DNA from 4 places in the Bacillus cereus group sp. N8 genome. Region 1 is predicted to be linked to each of the others. Evidence: riboswitches for the same ligand, from Rfam matches in the RefSeq annotation. Region 1 holds a riboswitch; each other region holds the start of a gene.

Region 1 (4,669 bases):
GTAATGAAAGTGTGCAGCTGTGAGTAAAACAATGTCAGAACTAAAGTGCATAATTGAAAGTTTTGCTACAGAAGCAAAAAACCAGAAACCACCTAAAAACAAATACATAAAGGCACTATCAATAGCTGTCTCTTCTAACGGTTTCCATCCTCTTTCTAGCAATCTACTTACACCAAATAACGCGACAATTCCTGTATATACAAACCAAAATAGCGCAAAGAAATAGTGATTTGTTACGAAAGCTAACATTGCACTAATTGCTGCGATTGGATATAAAAACGATACAAATTTATAAAAGAATACATACGATCCATTTCTTGTTTTCTTATCAATGATGCAAAATGACATCGGTATAAATAACAAAATAGATAATAAAATAATTGCTTCAACAGGATCTACATTCGACCACTCGTATATTAGAAATACAATATAACAAGCAAATCCAAATAGTATATTTTTCATCTCGTTTATTTCCTTTCCACAAATGTTCCCTTATATGAAAATAACGAACCAATTAACGGATTCCGTACTTGTACATGAATTCGAAAACATTGTAGTGTTTCATCATAACTTTCTACAATTTTTGCCTCTCCGTATAAAAATCTAGGTAACGGTATTTTTCTTCCAAACATAAAAAACCATTGTTTCTTTGAAGAAATATGTATCCCGCCTTTTTCATCAATATAAAAACTCAATGTAGAAACAAGTATATGTGGCTCACCAAAATAATCTACAATTTCATTATTCTCTTCATCCAACTTCATAACAGCGTTAAAATATCTTTTCTTATTATGAAAATAAAAAGTACGATTCCATGTTACAAATTCTTTCCCATATTCATCTCGCTCAGCGGTATTATGTATCGTAAATGGCACTTTCTTTCCTCGCTCAGAGAAAAACATTCGAAACTTCGATGCAATTTTCAAAATCAATTTAACGAAAAAAGAGCCACCGTAAATTTCATCCATTTCCCCTTCTCCTGTAAAACTATTCTCTTCTGTAATCGCATATCGCTTCTGTAATTTTGGATGAAGATTTTTATAGGTATCTCCTAATAATCTTTCATAAATATTAGCCATATATTTATCCCTTTCTCTTCCTCTTACAATTTTTTGCGCTTGGCAAATTAGTGCAATTCATATAACCGACGATTGATAACCCTATTAGAAGAAAATTCAATGTAATCGGATTAAACGGCTCTGTAAAACTTGTGATATTCGTAACTCCTGCCACTATAGTTAAACCTATTAACATAACAATATGTAATATAAACAATTTTCGTTTTTGAAATGGCAATAGCCACATAACACCCCATATTATTTCTAAAAATCCAACTATTTTAAGTATAAAAATACTACTTTCATTCGATCCGATTAACTCAGAAAGCATCTTCAGTTCCTCTGGATGAGTAAAAATCACTTTCGGTACAATCCCTTGATATAACCATACGAAGGCAAATAAAAAGCAAACGAGCCAATACGTCATCGTTCTTCTAATTAACAACTTAGGATGAAGTCCCTTTTCTAACCATAATTTTAAAGCATCAAAACTCCAAGCAGTCGCAGAGCCAAATAAAGGTCGAAAAACATATGAATCTATCACATTTCCTATACGACCAAACCTTGTATCATAATCATATTTCGTCTCAAAATAAATATGTTCTTCATTCGGTGTATATTTCCAATAACCACGCCCGATTTGTATAAGTGATAATTGATTGTCTGTCCAAAATTTTAAAGAAGAAATGCGCTCTCCAGTTTCTTTTCTTACTTCACCTATCGATTCTCCTTCTCCAGCTATTTCAAGTCCGAAACCAATCTTCGTTTTATATAAAAACTTCTGCGGCTCCCCCTCCTTTTTCTCCAAATACGAGATTTCTGTAAAACGTGCATCCCACTCTGTATGTAGGTCCGGTTCTTGCGTATATTTCCATAATTTCTCCATTGTTGTTTTCATTTCTATCGCTACATAAATAGGCTTTTTCTTGCCCATCCTTCCACCTCCCATGCTCTATATTTTTAATGTACATGCAACGAATTTATTTTGCTACACTTTTCACAAACTAACCTTCAAAAAAGATAGAATTTTTAAAAAATATATAAAACACTTGATTCCCTGAAAAATTTAAATTATTATAAAACAAATGTTACCAACAACTTCATAAATCAAACACTCTCGCCTAAAACGTGAGATAGAGGTCGCAACGCTTATAAGTATTCTAAAGGAGACACAGAGATGTCTATGAATTTAGAAGAAAGGAAGTGTTGCCGAAATTGATAAATTTCTCTGCATTTATCAATTGGGGCTGTTTTCGAATAGAAACAGAACTGTCATATGTACAGACATGTACGTGTGAAGAGCTATCTACAAAAAAGAGATATCATCTTTATGATATTCCTTTTTTGGCGGTTTTTTTATTAGCTCCGTTTTCTGTTTCCCTTTTCCTGTAACAGCACCATCCTCACTTATTTGAGATGGTGTTTTTTGTTTTTCTCTCTGGTAACTACAGGAATATTGGGATTTGTATATGTCCTAACCTATTCTTAAAAATGGACGAAAGAAGGAATTCGTAATGGAAACGATTGTACAAAAGTTTGGCGGTACTTCTGTTGGAAGCGTCGAACGCATTCAACATGTAGCAAGCTTAATTATTGAAGAATATGAACGAGGACATAGCATTGTCTCTGTCGTTTCAGCAATGGGAAAAAGTACAGATGAACTTGTCGCACTTGCTAACGCTATTACTGAAAATCCAAGTAAACGTGAAATGGATATACTCCTATCTACAGGAGAACAAGTAACCATTTCACTATTAACAATGGCACTACAAACAAAAGGTTATAATGCAATTTCATTAACAGGATGGCAAGCTGGTATTACGACTGAATCTGTACATAGTAGTGCACGGATTACTGACATTAATACTGATCGTATTCAGTCCTATCTTACTAAAGGCACGATTGTTATAGTAGCTGGTTTCCAAGGAATAAGTGAAGAAAATGAAATTACAACACTTGGCCGCGGTGGCTCCGATACGACTGCTGTTGCATTAGCAGCGGCATTAAAAGCAAAAAAATGTGATATTTATACGGATGTGACCGGCGTATATACGACTGATCCACGTGTTGTAAAAACTGCTTATAAATTAGATGAAATTTCTTATGACGAAATGTTAGAGCTTGCCAATCTCGGTGCTGGCGTGTTACACCCACGCGCTGTTGAATTTGCTAAAAATCATAATGTAGTTTTAGAAGTACGATCAAGTATGGAACAAGAAAACGGAACAATTGTAAGGGGAGAATGTAACATGGAACAACAATCAATCGTTAAAGGTATTGCATTTGAGGATAACATTACACGCGTCACAATTAAAGGGTTAGAACAAGGTGCACTTTCAACAGTTTTCTCTACGTTAGCAGCGGCACATATTAATGTAGATATTATTATTCAAAGTATTACAAATGAAGGAACTGTTCACCTCTCTTTCTCAATCCATTCTAATGATTTAAGAGAAACATTAGAAGTATTGGAACAAAATCAAGAAGCACTTCACTATGAATCTGTGGAATATGAAAATCATTTAGCAAAAGTATCAATTGTAGGATCAGGTATGGTATCTAACCCAGGTGTCGCTGCAAATATGTTCACTACTTTAAAAGAAGACGGTATTCATATTAAAATGGTAAGTACATCTGAAATTAAAGTATCAGTTGTCATTGATCGAATTCACTTAGTAGATGGTGTGGAAGCACTACATCAATCATTTATGGCGAAAATTGAGCCTTTAGTGCAAATGAGCTAATTTCCGCCAGTAAAACTTACAACAAATTATATTAATCTATTTCCTTCCTATATAAATAGAAAGCTGTTTGCATAGTGGAAAGTGAGAAAAAGGTTATTTAGTTTAAAATAAAGTCGTTTGAAAAATAATAAAATTGTTAAAAAATAGAAGCAAGTCGTTCTCTTCAACAATTGGGCAGTTATCTACCACCTAACTTCCTCGCATTCGCCGAATTTTGAGGTGGGAATCTTACTACCTGCAAATAGCGGGATAAATTTTTACACATAAGGAGATAAAGACTATGACAAAAAACAAATTACTAAGAATGGACAATGTCAGCATCGTTGTAGAATCCCTTAATGACGCAATCTCTTTCTTCGAAGAGATTGGCCTGAACCTCGAAGGGCGAGCCACTGTCGAAGGTGAATGGGCTGGTCGCGTAACTGGACTCGGTTCTCAGTGCGTAGAGATTGCTATGATGGTTACGCCAGATGGCCACAGCCGAATTGAACTTTCACGATTTCTCACCCCACCTACTATAGCAGATCATCGGACAGCTCCTGTAAACGCTCTCGGTTATCTGCGTGTCATGTTCACCGTTGAGGACATTGACGAAATGGTATCCAGACTTACTAAGCATGGTGCAGAGCTCGTTGGCGAAGTAGTTCAGTACGAGGACTCGTATCGACTCTGCTACATTCGTGGAACCGAAGGAATTTTAATCGGTTTAGCGGAAGAACTCGGTAACAAATAAGTAAGTGACGTTTTATAAAGTGAAACTTTAATCAGTGGGAGGGTGTTCCTCCCCACTGATTATTAGCTCTCACCAATCGGGCTTTAGCGGGATAAAAAGTCGTTGGCTATGCCAAACAGAAATTCATTCAAAAT
Region 2 (4,669 bases), on a different contig from region 1:
ATCGTTCCGTCGCATTTACTTGGCGTACTCGTTGGCGGACTTATTATCTTTACGAATATACGTACATTACTTACATCATTTAAAGTTGATCCAACTATTATTACACTTTCTTATGTTGCAGTTGGTCTTGTCGTTATTATCTCCATTTTCATTTCTGTTCGTAACCATTCAAAGTATTCGAAACAAGCGACGAATAGCTATCCAACAGATCAAAAACAAATGCTGCCATAATTAATAATAATACCGCCCGATTTACTTCGAGCGGTATTTTTTATTTTTCTATTTTCCAATTGACCATCGTTTCAGTACTATTTACTCTTTTCATATGTAATTTCTCTAATACACGAATGGAGCTATAGTTATCAAGGAGTGTCTCCGCTATAATCGTTTCCACTTCCCCTGTTTGAAAAGCCCATTTCATTAATTCACTAACTGCTTCTGTTGCATACCCTTTATTCCAATATTTCTCAATAAATCCATAACCGATTTCTACCCTATGTTCCTCGTTTGGTTTCCCTTTAAATCCTATATCACCTAGAACAACATCATCCTCTTTCCGAATAACATACCACGGGCCCCACGGTAATAAAGACTCATCTTGTTTTACATTTCCTATATGTCCTACAATATGCGGGCCGCTATTGTAGCCTTGATTTTTCGCAATTTGAATCCATTCTTCCGTACACGGTACTATATGTAATCTTTCCGTTTCTAATTTCATAATAATGTCCCCTTTTCAATTAAACAATATTTCAATTTTACCAAAAATAAAAAGAATATTCATTCTATTTATCAGATTTATACTTATTTTTTGAAACAAATGTAAGGAATAATCCTCTTTTGATAGTTATGTCGAATTATATTTTCTGAATTTTCTTTTAATTTTAAAGGGTTTTTCATTATTTTTTGCGAAACATTTGTATAACAATTTTTTCTTTGCTTATTGCTACATAACAGTAGGTTCGGGTGGAGTTTTGCAAGCGTTTCCTATACAATAACCGATATTTTTTGACTTTTCCTAACAAAATTCCTTGCAATATATTCAGAAAATCATTACAATTGCCATATATTAAAAATCATAGCAATGAATAAATCCTCATCAATCCGATGAGGTAGAGGTTGCAACTTTTAAGAGTAGAACGGCCGAGACACAGAGAATGTCACCGACTCTGTTTGAAAGGAAAAGTTGCCGAAGTTTATATTTCATCTCTGGAAATATGAGCTGGGGCTGTCTCCGAAAGGAACAGAACTGTCACGTTTACAAAATTACCGTGTAGACGTGGGGTGCTATCTTAACGGAAGGGTATGATGGGGGTGGTTATTTGTGAAACGTTCCGCCTAATTCTTTTGGCGGTTTTTTGTATTTTTCTCCCCCGCTCCTTCCTATCTTACTAGAAAAGGAGTGTTGAACATGAATAGCGCAACGAATCAAGCTACCTCTAAAAAGCAAACTACACAAGGACAAGGTGAATTAAAACGCGGATTAAAATCTCGTCACCTTACGATGATTTCTCTCGGTGGTACAATCGGTACCGGATTATTTCTTGCCAGTGGTGGTGTTATCCATTCAGCTGGTCCTGGCGGTGCATTAGTCGCATATGCCGCAATTGGAATTATGGTTTATTTTTTAATGACAAGCTTAGCAGAACTCGCAGCTTACATGCCTGTTACTGGATCTTTTAGTACGTATGCAACAAAATTTGTTGATCCATCACTTGGCTTTGCACTTGGATGGAACTATTGGTATAACTGGGCGATTACGATAGCGGCGGAACTCGCAGCGGTAACATTAATTATGAAATTTTGGTTCCCAGATACCCCTTCTCTTATTTGGAGTGGACTTTGCTTAGCTATTATTTTTCTCTTAAACTATTTATCTGTTAAAGGTTTTGGTGAATCTGAATATTGGTTCGCACTTATTAAAGTAGTTACTATTATTATCTTTTTAATTGTCGGCTTTATGATGATCTTTGGAATTATGGGCGGCGAAGCTGTCGGTTTTAAAAACTTCACTGTTGCAGATGCACCATTTAATGGCGGTATCATGGCAATTATCGGTGTATTTATGGCTGCTGGTTTCTCATTCCAAGGAACTGAATTATTAGGAGTGGCTGCTGGTGAAACTGCTGATCCAGAACGCAATATTCCAAAAGCAATTCGTTCTATCTTTTGGCGCATTATATTATTCTATATTTTAGCAATTCTCGTTATCGGTTTATTAATTCCTTATACGACTGATAGCCTTGCAGCAAGTGATGTAACAGTAAGTCCATTTACACTAGTATTTGAAAAAGCGGGCGTTGCCTTCGCTGCTTCTGTTATGAACGCTGTTATTTTAACTGCAGTACTTTCTGCTGGTAACTCTGGAATGTATGCATCAACTCGTATGCTTTGGGATTTAGCTCGTCAAGGAAAAGCACCAAAGTTCTTAGGCAAATTAGATAGCCGTGGTGTACCTGTTAACGCATTAATCGCAACATCAGTTGTTGGTAGCGTTGCTTTCATCGCTTCTTTATACGGTGACGGTGTTGTATACATTTGGTTATTAAATGCTTCTGGGATGTCAGGATTTATTGCTTGGGTAGGAATTGCTATTAGTCATTACCGTTTCCGAAAAGCTTATGTTGCACAAGGGAAAGATTTAAAAGATTTACCGTATAGAGCAAAATGGTTCCCGTTCGGTCCAATCTTTGCATTTACACTTTGTGTTATCGTTATTTTAGGACAAAACTACGGAGCATTTATGGGAGCATCTATCGATTGGAACGGTGTACTCGTTTCTTACATCGGTTTACCACTCTTCTTAGTACTGTGGTTAGGATATAAATTTACTAAGAAAACGAAAGTAATTCCACTTGATAAATGTGAACTAAAATAAAATAAAATAAAACGAGCAAACAAATTTGTTTGCTCGTTTTTTATTGCAATTCATCTCCCTTCCCTATTGCCACTGTTTTTGCGATAATAGAGGAAATATACATAAAGGTTGGGATTACATGAACATTCGTATTACTAATGAAGCAAAAGCTGCTATACATAGATTAGAACGTGAAGACAAAAAGATTATTCGCATTAGAGGGACGATGACGAACTCTTGTAGCATTTTCGTTGATGTCGATTTAATTTGGGATACATATAATGCGGATGATGTTGTATATGAAGATGCACATCTTATCGTACAAATGGATTCATTCACGACAGATTACACTGGTGATACTGTGAAACTTGATTATAAAACGATAGGTTTTAGTATTACGACTCCTAGTGAGACTTTGGTGTATGGATTGTCGATTAAAAAATAAACATTGTTTTTATCTGACCAATGGGGTGAAAAAATGGGTAAATATGTTCCGTTAAAATTTTTATTCAACAAAGAATTAGCAGAAAAAATGGCTGATTCTATTTCTAAACATGATCCTAATTTCTCTAAGAAAAACTTTGTAGATTCTGTAACGAGTAAAGTTGAAAATTTAGAGTTGAAACAACGTATAGAGGTAATAGCAGATGAATTACACTATGCATTACAAAAAGATTTTAATGAAACAATACATATATTACTGAAAACATTGGGGCCAGAAAACACAACAGAAGTAGGCACATTTACAAATGGTTATATGTACATGCCTATTGCAAAATACGTCGAAAAATATGGGCTTAACGATTTTGAATCCTCTTTCAACGCCATGTATGAAATAACGAAAAGGAATACTGCTGAATATGCAATTCGGCCTTTTCTTGAAAAATATCATGAAGATACACTGGACATACTACAACAGTGGATTCATGACGAAAACAGCCACATTAGGAGATTAGTTTCCGAAGGTACAAGACCAAGACTTCCTTGGGCAAAAAAAATAGGAGCTCTGAAAGGTGACTTTAGAAATAATTTAAAGCTTCTTGAGCCATTAATGAATGACCCTTCTAAATATGTCCAAAAATCAGTAGCCAATCATATTAACGATATTACAAAAGAAGATAAAGAACTCGTTTTTCAATGGTTACAACAATTACGCGATAACAAACTTCCTGTTAATCCTTGGATTATGAAACATGGATTAAGAACGATGATAAAAAATGGTACTTTACCAACAGATTTTTGTTTTTAAGTATTTTAAACAAAAACGCTTATGCTTCAAAGATGAGGTATAAGCGTTTTTTCTCTTTAAAACATTATCCCTGCCTTAAAATATTTTGAAACATTTCTGGTTTACTTTGTTCAAAGCTCTCTATTAATTCTTTTCCAAATATCGTTATACTCTTCTCCCAAGGGTGACCTAAATAGCCCCACTTATAGTCCTTCTGAATAAAAAAATAGTAATCTCCATTTGGAAAAATCGGGATTGTCCACTCATCAAATTCATTTCTATCGAACTTTAAATGTGGATTTACCCAGTAACATTCATGTTGCCAATCAAGTGCCATTATATATTCATCCGATACTGTATTCTCTTTAAAAACTAGTAATGCTTTTTCTTCCAGATCGTCATATACATTTAAATCTACCGATTCTCCGAAGTAATGAGAAATATCATATGTCACAAAAGGACTTGGCACCTTAAATGATGGGAATATAGAAACACTTGGTGAAAACTCAAGTTCACTATATATCCTATCCCATATTTGGTCATACTCTTTGTCTGTAAACTCCATCCAATTTTTCATTAAACAA
Region 3 (4,669 bases), 330 kb from region 1:
CAATTGACAAGAATCCGCTATATAAATTTCCGAGCGTAAATAAGTTTGGAATAGCTGCTCTATACAAAATCTGATCCCTTGCTTTCTGTTATAAATTCTTAATTAGTGTATGAAAGTTTACTTATTTTATCATACCATAAATTTCTTCCTCATACGAAAGAAATTCCCAATTTGTGAAAGATTTCATAGAGGACAAGATTGAAGTATAAGTAAAAAAAGAAGCAACTTTTCATAAAGTTGCTTCTTACATTATTCAAATTTTGTTATCATCGTTCCAGTTTTATATCGATTATTAGGATCGAATCGTAATAAATCTCCATAGATCAGTTTGTCGGATAGTTTTAAATCTGTTTTTGCTTTTTCAATATACGGCTGACATAGCGCTACATCTGCCTCTTCACCGGAGCTTTTTTTGTAGCACATATTTTTTGTGTACACATAATCCTCTGTTACAAAACTACCATCGCGCATTACCATGAGAGGGTCTTTTTCTTTTATAAATAAGTCAGTTCCAAATTCAACTGATTGATTTGTTTTAATACCAAGTAAATGAAGAAGCGTCGGTTTAATATCAATTTGTCCTGATACTTTAGAAATAACTTTTCCTTCTTGACCAGGTACATGAATAATAAGAGGGACGCGCTGTAATTGCATAGAATCAAACGGTGTAATAGCGTCTTTCCCAAGGAACTGAGCCATAGATGCATTATGGTTTTCGGAAATGCCGTAGTGATCTCCATAAATGACAATAACAGAATTGTCGTAAAGTCCTTCTTCTTTTAATTGGTTAATGAATAATTTGAGAGCTTCATCCGTGTAGCGGACCGTTGGGAAATAGCGATTTAGAACGCCGCTTTCCGAATTAAACTCATCAACATATTGATCTTCTGGATTTAGAAGAAATGGAAAATGGTTTGTTAAAGTAATAAATTTTGTATAGAACGGTTGTGGTAAAGATTTTAGCTTTGGAATAGATTGTTCAAAGAACTCTTTATCTTTTAATCCCCAACCGACAGACATTTGCTCCGTGCCTACGTAATCATTTAAATTAAAGTAACGATCATATCCAAGTGCAGGGTACATTACATCACGATTCCAAAACGTTTTATCGTTTGAATGGAAGACAGCAGAAGAATATCCGTATTTCTTTAATTGTTCTGCTGTAGCTGTATATTCATTCGTTGCATGAGTGAAGAATACAGAACCACGGTCTAACGGATAAAGTGAGTTTTCAACGATAAATTCAGCATCAGAAGTTTTACCTTGTCCCGTTTGATGATAGAAGTTATCAAAATAGAAACTATCTTTAATAAACTCATTTAAAAATGGAGTAATTTCTTTTCCATTTATCTTTTTATTAATAACAAAACTTTGTGTAGATTCCATTGAAATTAAAATTACATTTTTACCCTTTGCAGCTCCAAATAAGTTTTTATCAACTTGTTTATCTTTTGAGTCTGTATAGTTTTTAATTTCAGAGAACCCGTCTCCACTTGCAAATACACGCTCGGCTGAAGACTTAGATTGAAGGGTAATATCAAATAGATGATATGTGTATAACCCTAAATTTTTCACGACAGTTTGACGATCAAATGAGCGTGAGAACATTTGTGGTTTATATATAACTGAAACAACAATTTGTAGTGCTAATAATGCTGTTACACCGCTAAAGAAAGTTCGCTTCTCAGAGCGAGAAAGCGGCGTCTTGTCACAGAATGATGGGAATTTACGTGAAATAAACATTAAAATAATTGCATCTGCAAATAAAAGTAATGTTTTATACGTAAATAGTTCTTTAATGCTCGTTCCTAAGTCAGCCATATTATTTGTTTGGAATAAAACAGGGAAAGTAACAAAATCGTTATAGAACCCGTAAAACATTGCATTTCCAAATAAAATAAATGACAGTATAAAACTAATTACAATAATAATTCGGTTTCGGTACTTAGATGCAAGTAAAGCGAAACCAAAAAATAAAAGTAACGAAGCTAGTGGGTTAATAAAAAGCATAAATTCTTCAAAGAAGTTATCAATTCTAATATCAAATGCTAGCTTGTACACAATATATGTTTTTATCCATAATAAAACGACTGCAACTAGTGCAAATCGTAATTTTGGAAACAGACGTTGTAGCATAATATACTCCTCTCTTAAAAGCATGACAGTTCTTGTGAGTCCCTTTGAATAGCGCTTCACTTTATATATACGAACAGTCCTTTATTATTATGATTATTATACTATGAGTATCATTATACGAAAATAAAAGCGGGTTGTGGGCTTTTTTTGCAACAATTGAGTAGAAAAAGCGAAGTGGGAGACAATAAAATGGAATTTCTATGTATGATTATTATCATTCGTTAAACATAGAAAGTATCGCAATGGTACGGAGGTTATGATGCGAAAATTATTATATCTAATAGTATGCATTAGTTTTATGCTTTTTTCTTCACCGAGTGTATCAGTAGCACAATATGATGCACAGCTCATGGAAGATGCTCTTTATTCTGTGTTATTTCCAAAAATAAATGAAGCGATTGAGAAGCAATATGGAAAATTAAAACCGTTTGATTGTCCTAAAATTATTAGTTTAAAAAAACTTTATAGCGGTACATATTTATTTCAAGCAGTAATTGAAATAACGAAATATGAATCAGGAATAGGTGGTAAAGTACTTCCTCCATTTGAGAAGATAAGTATGACATTTAACAATGAAGAAGGAGAATGGACTGTTACAAAAATATCTATAAAGCGCTTACCGGATGAAACGAAATTAAACTGTAAAAAAACAATTTAAAAAATTGTTTGACAAATAAAATGTTCCTTTGGTATTGTTAATAGCAACAATTAGATGTTTGAAAATTAAATAGACTTACCTCATCTACTCTCAAAGGTAGAGGCCGCGATAGGAAAGAGTAAGCTATGGGAGATTTAATGGAATCTGTGATCATAGGTTGAAAGGGACTATTGCCGAAATATAAGAATAACCATCTTATTCATATATTGGGACTGCATTGAATAAATGTAGTACTGTCATAAGATTTATTTTATGGAGAGCTATTTGGAGATGTTGATGCGGTTTCTTATTTTGAGAAGATAACAACTCGTTTATTTTTTCAATATATATTTTTCCTAATAAGAAACGCGTGTGAACATTGTTCCGCGCGTTTTTTGTCTATCTAAAAGCGTGCTGCAATGAATAGAAGATTGGGGTTATGAGTTTTAGAGGAAATAAGGGAGGAATTCAAATGTATTTACACGGCACAAGCCGAATCAATGGGCAAGGACACTTAGAAATTGGTGGGTGCGATACGACGCAGCTAGCAAAACAATACGGAACACCACTTTATGTATACGATGAAGAGTCTATTCGAGGAAAGTGCCGCGCGTTTCATCGTGCTTTTAAAGAAAGTGGTTTCTCTTATCAAGTAGCATATGCAAGCAAGGCGTTCTTGTGCATGGAGATGTGCCGAGTAGCTCGTGAAGAGAATATGTCATTAGATGTTGTTTCTGGAGGAGAATTATATACTGCGCTTCAAGCAGGATTTCCAGCATCGCGCATTCATTTTCACGGCAATAATAAAACAGAAGAAGAGATTGTGATGGCTCTTCAGGCGAATATTGGTTGTTTTGTCGTAGATAATTTCTTGGAATTAGAAATTTTGCATGATTTAGCAGTGCAACATGGAAAGTTTGTGAACATATTAATCCGTGTAACGCCAGGAGTAGAGGCACATACACACGAATATATAACAACAGGTCAAGAGGATTCGAAATTTGGATTTGGTGTTTCAAATGGTCAAGCGATGCAAGCAATTGAGCTAGCTTTGCAAAAATCAAATTATAATGTGCTAGGAATTCACTCGCACATCGGATCACAAATATTCGAAACGGCTGGTTTTGTTCGAGCAATTGAAGTACTACGTCAATTTTTAGAAGAAGTGAGAGAGCGAACAAACTATGTAGTGAAAGTATTGAATGTAGGTGGAGGTTTCGGTATACGTTATACGGAGTCTGATACACCGTTAACACTTGAAACATATGTGGAGGCTGTAACGAGTACGATAAGAGAGCAGTTTACAGTATGTGAATACCCGCTTCCAGAAATATGGATTGAACCGGGTCGTAGTATCGTAGGTGATGCTGGAACAACAATTTATACAGTTGGATCGGTGAAAGAGATTCCTGGTATTCGGAAATATGTTTCAGTCGATGGTGGGATGACAGATAATTTAAGACCAGCTTTATATAACGCTCGTTATGAAGCAATGTTAGCGAATCGAGGGAATGATGAGAATGAGGAACTCGTTTCGATCGCTGGGAAATGCTGTGAAAGTGGAGATATGCTGATTTGGGATATTAACTTACCGCAAGTTGCTTCTTCTGATTTACTAGCAATTTCTTGTACGGGGGCATATGGGTACTCGATGGCGAATAATTATAATCGTATTCGTAGACCAGCTGTCGTCTTTGCAAAAGGCGGAACATCACAAATCGTTGTAGAGCGTGAAACGTATGAAAATATTATTGGGAACGATCGCATACGTATTAAAGAGCTTGTTTAGGTAGGGAAAAGGAGTTGTTCTGAGGGGCAATTCCTTTTTTATAAAATAATTAAAATATATCGGAAAACTAGGATTGAAAAAAAACAGAATTGTGATAAAATACAAAT
Region 4 (4,669 bases), on a different contig from region 1:
ATAAAGATTAAGCGAAGAAATTGGTTCATTCGTTTTTCAGTATTAATTGGATATAATGCTACAATAATATTTCCCGAAAAAAATTTCCACAGGGAACGTAGCTGCATAGAAATCATGTATAGGACGATATATGCGATGGCGCCTTTTACGTATATGTTTGGTATAAAATATAAGGCGAAGGCACCAATCAATCCTAAGCGAATATATATACCGAAATAATCATTCCCACGTAAAAACGCTAGTGTATGTAAATAGAAGAAAGTTGCTCGTTTTTTATGTAATAAAGGTTCAATCCAATTTGTAAGCCATTTTCTTTTATTTACTTGCTTATTCAGTTGCGGAACATCGGTGAAAATGCTAGCAAATTGATAAAAACGAACGTCCATTTTTTCTTCTTGTTCGATTATGTAATCCCACGGTATTCGTTTTGTAGGCTGTTTTTTCGTATATAGAAGCAGGAAAGCAAGTAGTAAGAGTAATCCGGCCAATATGAGAACATTTGCTGAGTAAAACAGCATGTAAATGATTAGGGCGTTACAAGTAATACGAATAATGAACCATATGTTTTTTTCATGACTATCACGCCACATCCAATGTATGTACATATTCCAAGCTTTCGTAATCATTAAAACGATAAAGATTGTACATAAGAAAGGTACAGTTACTTGTAATGATTGCAGTGCAAGTGGAACGAGAATCAGGAACGTAAATAATAATGGGAAAAGCTGAATGATGTAATTATATAGAAGAGATTTTTTAAAATAAGATGTTAATTTCTCTTCTAATGCAAGCAAATAGACAGCATCAGGTTTTTGAATAAATGTACGGATTGGGCATCTCGTTATAATGAATGTCAGTACAACGGTGATGAGTAGTAAAGATATTCCTTTAGAAGGAGATGTTTTTAGAAACTGAGCATAGTAGTATGCGCCAACGCATGAAATAAAGATAAAGCTATATAGTAAACCGTTAATCATACGTGCAAAGTATGTAATGATATTTTGCATATGTTGTTGGAAGCGACTGCTCCATAGTGATTCAATTGACATGTTTTTCACCTCTTTGTTCTATTATATATGTTTTATTAAGCAAAAAACGAGCAAATTGCGTTACGCAACTTGCTCGTTTTTCTTTTCGTTATTTTTTTTCTGATCACGATTCATTAATGGATAGAAGGCAAAGCCAATTACGAATAAACCGATTCCGAGAAGGAACGTTTTTATATCGGATGCGCCTGTTTTAATAACCCATAGCGCATAGCAAAGCGCGATCACTGCGACTATACCATCTGTAATTCTTGCCCGCATTTCATTTTTATACGTTTCACCAGTTGCGACTAGTTTTAACTGGAAGATTGGTGAGACGAGATATGGAATGAGGTAGGCCAGTGTTGATACGGTAATAACGAATGTATAAGCTTCTGCAATTGTTCCTGATAATGTTGAGAATAAGAACACTTGCGACATAATGTTTGTTAATCGTAGTGAATGAATTGGACTTCCTTTTTTATTTGTTTTCGCGAAGAAGGAAGGGAAGAAACCTTCTTTTGCTGCTTGATAAGGTACTTCTGAGCTTAATAAAATCCAGCCTAAGATGGAACCGAATAGGGAAGTAAGAGCAAGTAATGCCATAAGTTTCCCACCGCCATGACCCATTGCAGCGTTTAATGCATCTGCTAATGGACGTTCCGAAGCTTGTAATTTATCAACGTGAAGTACACCCATTGTTAAAATTGTAATTCCTAGGTAAATGGCAACTGTAATTAGTAACCCTGCAACTGTTGCACGCTTTACTGTTTTTGGAGAAGTAGCACGATTTGATAAAAGAACTGCTGATTCAATTCCGATAAATGCCCAAAGCGTTGTAAGAGCCGCTAAATTCACTTGTGAAAGGAGACCGTGTGATACGCCTTCTTTATCGATCATCGGTGTGTACCATTGTCCAAACTTTGAAGCTTCGAACGCAAATAACGTAACGACAATGAATAGAAGGAATCCAGTTACTTTCGTTGTTGTTGCTAAGAAGTTTAGTTTCCCAGCTCCGCTTACACCGTTTGTTAATATTAAATGAGTTCCCCAAAGTAAGACGGAACAAATAGTAAATGTAATGAGCTTTCCAACTTCTATATCGAACGAGCCGATTGAAAATAATAGTCGCGTATCTTTCATAATCGGGAAGAAGAGTGATAAATATCCCGCGAAAGATGTAATGATGGCAACGTTACTTGCCCAGTTTGCAACCCAATATCCCCATACCATGCTGAAACCAGCCATTTTCTTTCTTTTTGGTGTTGAGAATAAAGCATATGCATGACTTTGTGGTCCTGTCGTTAAATCAGGACGACGAATTGCTAAATTACCGAAAACAAGAGCTAGCATTAAAACACCAAACCCTGTTGTTAACCAAGCTAAAGTGACACCGAGTGGGCTTGCTGTTTGTGCCAACGTACTTGGCACCATGAAAATACCAGCGCCAACCATGTTACCGACAACGAAAGCTGTTAGTACCCAAAAGCCCCATTTTTTTTGTTGCATAGAAAATACCTCCAAAGTTAGTATAACCAAGTCAAGCGAGGAGATATGTATGTCTTCCGAAGTCAGGAAGAGAAGTCCCAAACAAAACAAAAAAAGCACGTAATTTGCCGCTACATGCTTTCTATCTTATAAGAAACCCACGACATACCTCTCGATAGCTCTCCACAAACGGAAACGTTTGTGACAGTTCTGCACTTATTAAATGCAGACCCAGCAAGCGTGCATGGTGGACACGACTTACTTCGGCAATCATTCCTTTCTCATTTCTTCATCAATGCCACTACATCTCCTGAAATGATACTCTTAATGACTGCAACCTCTACCTCACCGAGATACGAATGAGGATTTAAATATTAAATTAACGTATTTAAGAGTAACAAATGTATTTTTATACGTCAATGGATATAGCAATAATCAGATTATAGAGAAGAGTTTGTGATTAAAAGGGAGAGGGATTATTATGTAATATCGAATTTTCATAATATAATAAATGTTATTGGCGCTAGAAGATTGAGAAGGGGATGAATTATATGTCTGCATGTAATAAAAATTCAGTAATAGGTGTACTAGACTCGGGAGTTGGGGGATTAACAGTTGCGAGTGAAATTATAAGACAATTGCCTAAAGAGAGCATTTACTATATTGGTGATAATGAGCGTTGTCCGTATGGGCCAAGAAGTGTAGAGGAGGTACAATCTTTCATATTTGAAATGGTTGAGTTCCTCAAGCAGTTTTCATTAAAAGCTCTAGTGGTAGCATGTAATACTGGTGCAGCTGCTGCATTGACTGATTTGCAAGAAGTACTATCCATTCCAGTTATTGGTGTTATACATCCGGGAGCAAGAGCTGCAATTAAAGTGACAAAGAAAGGGAAAATCGGGGTAATTGGAACTGTAGGTACGATAAAATCTAATATGTACGAAAAAGCATTACACGAACTTGATACATATTTGGAAGTGCATAGTCATGCGTGCCCGACTTTAGCTACAGTTGTAGAAAATCACTTAGAAGATACAGCATATGTAACGCAGCAAGTAAAACAAGCTTTACTGCCATTAACGAAAGAAGATATAGATACGTTAATTCTTGGGTGTACGCATTATCCACTTTTAGAGTCCTATATAAAAAAGGAGTTAGGAGAGGCTGTGACGATTATTAGTTCTGCAGAAGAAACAGCGATAGAGTTAAGCACAATTTTACAACACAAAGGAATTTTGTCGGACAATCTGAATCCGAAGCATCGATTTTTTACAACAGGCTCTGTTTCATCATTTGTACATATTGCCGAGCGATGGCTAGGGTATCAAATTTCTGTAGAATATGTGAATTTACCTATGGAGAAACAACTCGTGAACTAAATTGTATAAAAAGAAGCTGATCTAAAACTAGATCAGCTTCTACATATAAGATTAAACTAAGTTTAATACAGTTACTTTTTCACGTGTCATAGACTCAAGGCTCTTACGAATACCTTGTGCGCCCATACCTGAACCTTTTACACCGATGAATGGGAAGTGGTCAGGGCCGCGCTCTGTGCGTCCGTTAATTTGAACAGAACCAGTTTCGATTTTGTTAGCAATTGCAAATGCTTTGTTAATGTCTTTTGTGAAGACACTTGCTTGCAAGCCGAACTCTGATTTGTTAGCAATTTCAATTGCTTGCTCATCTGAAGAAACACGGATGATTGGAAGGATTGGGCCAAATGGCTCTTCCCAAGCAACTTTCATTTCTTCTGTTACGTGGTCGATTAATGTTGGGTAAATTAAGTTACGCTCACGTTTGTTACCGATAACGATCGTTGCACCTTTTTCTACAGCATCATCAACTAAACCTTGAACGAAGTCAGCAGATTTATCGTCGATTAATGGAACGATTGTGCTGTCTTGTTCTGGAGATCCAACTGATAGTTCAGCTACTTGCGCTTTTACTAAGTCAACAAGCTCGTCCGCTACGTTTTCGTGTACAAGTACACGTTTAATAGCTGTACAACGTTGACCAGAGTAAGAGAATGCACCGCTTACGATATGGTTTGCAGCATCTTGTAAGTCAGCATCTTCACGAACGATACCAGGGTCTTTACCACCAAGTTCTAATACAAGTGGAATCATTGAAGCTTTTTTCGCTAAGTGTTTACC

The links. A riboswitch is a leader RNA that binds a small molecule or an ion and turns the genes downstream of it on or off. The one in region 1 is predicted to bind lysine.
Positions count from the first base shown of each region.
Region 2: linked by a shared signal. The riboswitch ahead of JDS80_RS17905 (amino acid permease) and the one ahead of JDS80_RS04410 (aspartate kinase) in region 1 are both predicted to bind lysine.
Region 3: linked by a shared signal. The riboswitch ahead of lysA (diaminopimelate decarboxylase) and the one ahead of JDS80_RS04410 (aspartate kinase) in region 1 are both predicted to bind lysine.
Region 4: linked by a shared signal. The riboswitch ahead of JDS80_RS22050 (amino acid permease) and the one ahead of JDS80_RS04410 (aspartate kinase) in region 1 are both predicted to bind lysine.

Region 1 covers NZ_JAEHBK010000002.1:68,474-73,142, forward strand. The annotation lists gene JDS80_RS04395 (YndJ family protein) at 1-462, opposite strand, end outside; gene JDS80_RS04400 (DUF4166 domain-containing protein) at 468-1,079, opposite strand; gene JDS80_RS04405 (DoxX-like family protein) at 1,084-1,992, opposite strand; lysine riboswitch at 2,185-2,371, shown strand; gene JDS80_RS04410 (aspartate kinase) at 2,573-3,802, shown strand; gene JDS80_RS04415 (VOC family protein) at 4,083-4,535, shown strand.
Region 2 covers NZ_JAEHBK010000012.1:35,344-40,012, reverse strand. The annotation lists gene JDS80_RS17915 (sulfite exporter TauE/SafE family protein) at 1-231, shown strand, start outside; gene JDS80_RS17910 (GNAT family N-acetyltransferase) at 272-721, opposite strand; lysine riboswitch at 1,106-1,298, shown strand; gene JDS80_RS17905 (amino acid permease) at 1,412-2,878, shown strand; gene JDS80_RS17900 (iron-sulfur cluster biosynthesis family protein) at 2,997-3,302, shown strand; gene JDS80_RS17895 (DNA alkylation repair protein) at 3,336-4,106, shown strand; gene JDS80_RS17890 (DUF2716 domain-containing protein) at 4,171-4,662, opposite strand.
Region 3 covers NZ_JAEHBK010000002.1:399,318-403,986, reverse strand. The annotation lists gene pssA (CDP-diacylglycerol--serine O-phosphatidyltransferase) at 1-67, opposite strand, end outside; gene JDS80_RS06165 (LTA synthase family protein) at 250-2,136, opposite strand; gene JDS80_RS06160 (DUF3888 domain-containing protein) at 2,396-2,794, shown strand; lysine riboswitch at 2,884-3,065, shown strand; gene lysA (diaminopimelate decarboxylase) at 3,246-4,562, shown strand.
Region 4 covers NZ_JAEHBK010000019.1:27,919-32,587, reverse strand. The annotation lists gene JDS80_RS22055 (ABC transporter permease) at 1-1,049, opposite strand, end outside; gene JDS80_RS22050 (amino acid permease) at 1,110-2,534, opposite strand; lysine riboswitch at 2,682-2,864, opposite strand; gene racE (glutamate racemase) at 3,065-3,892, shown strand; gene gapN (NADP-dependent glyceraldehyde-3-phosphate dehydrogenase) at 3,944-4,669, opposite strand, start outside.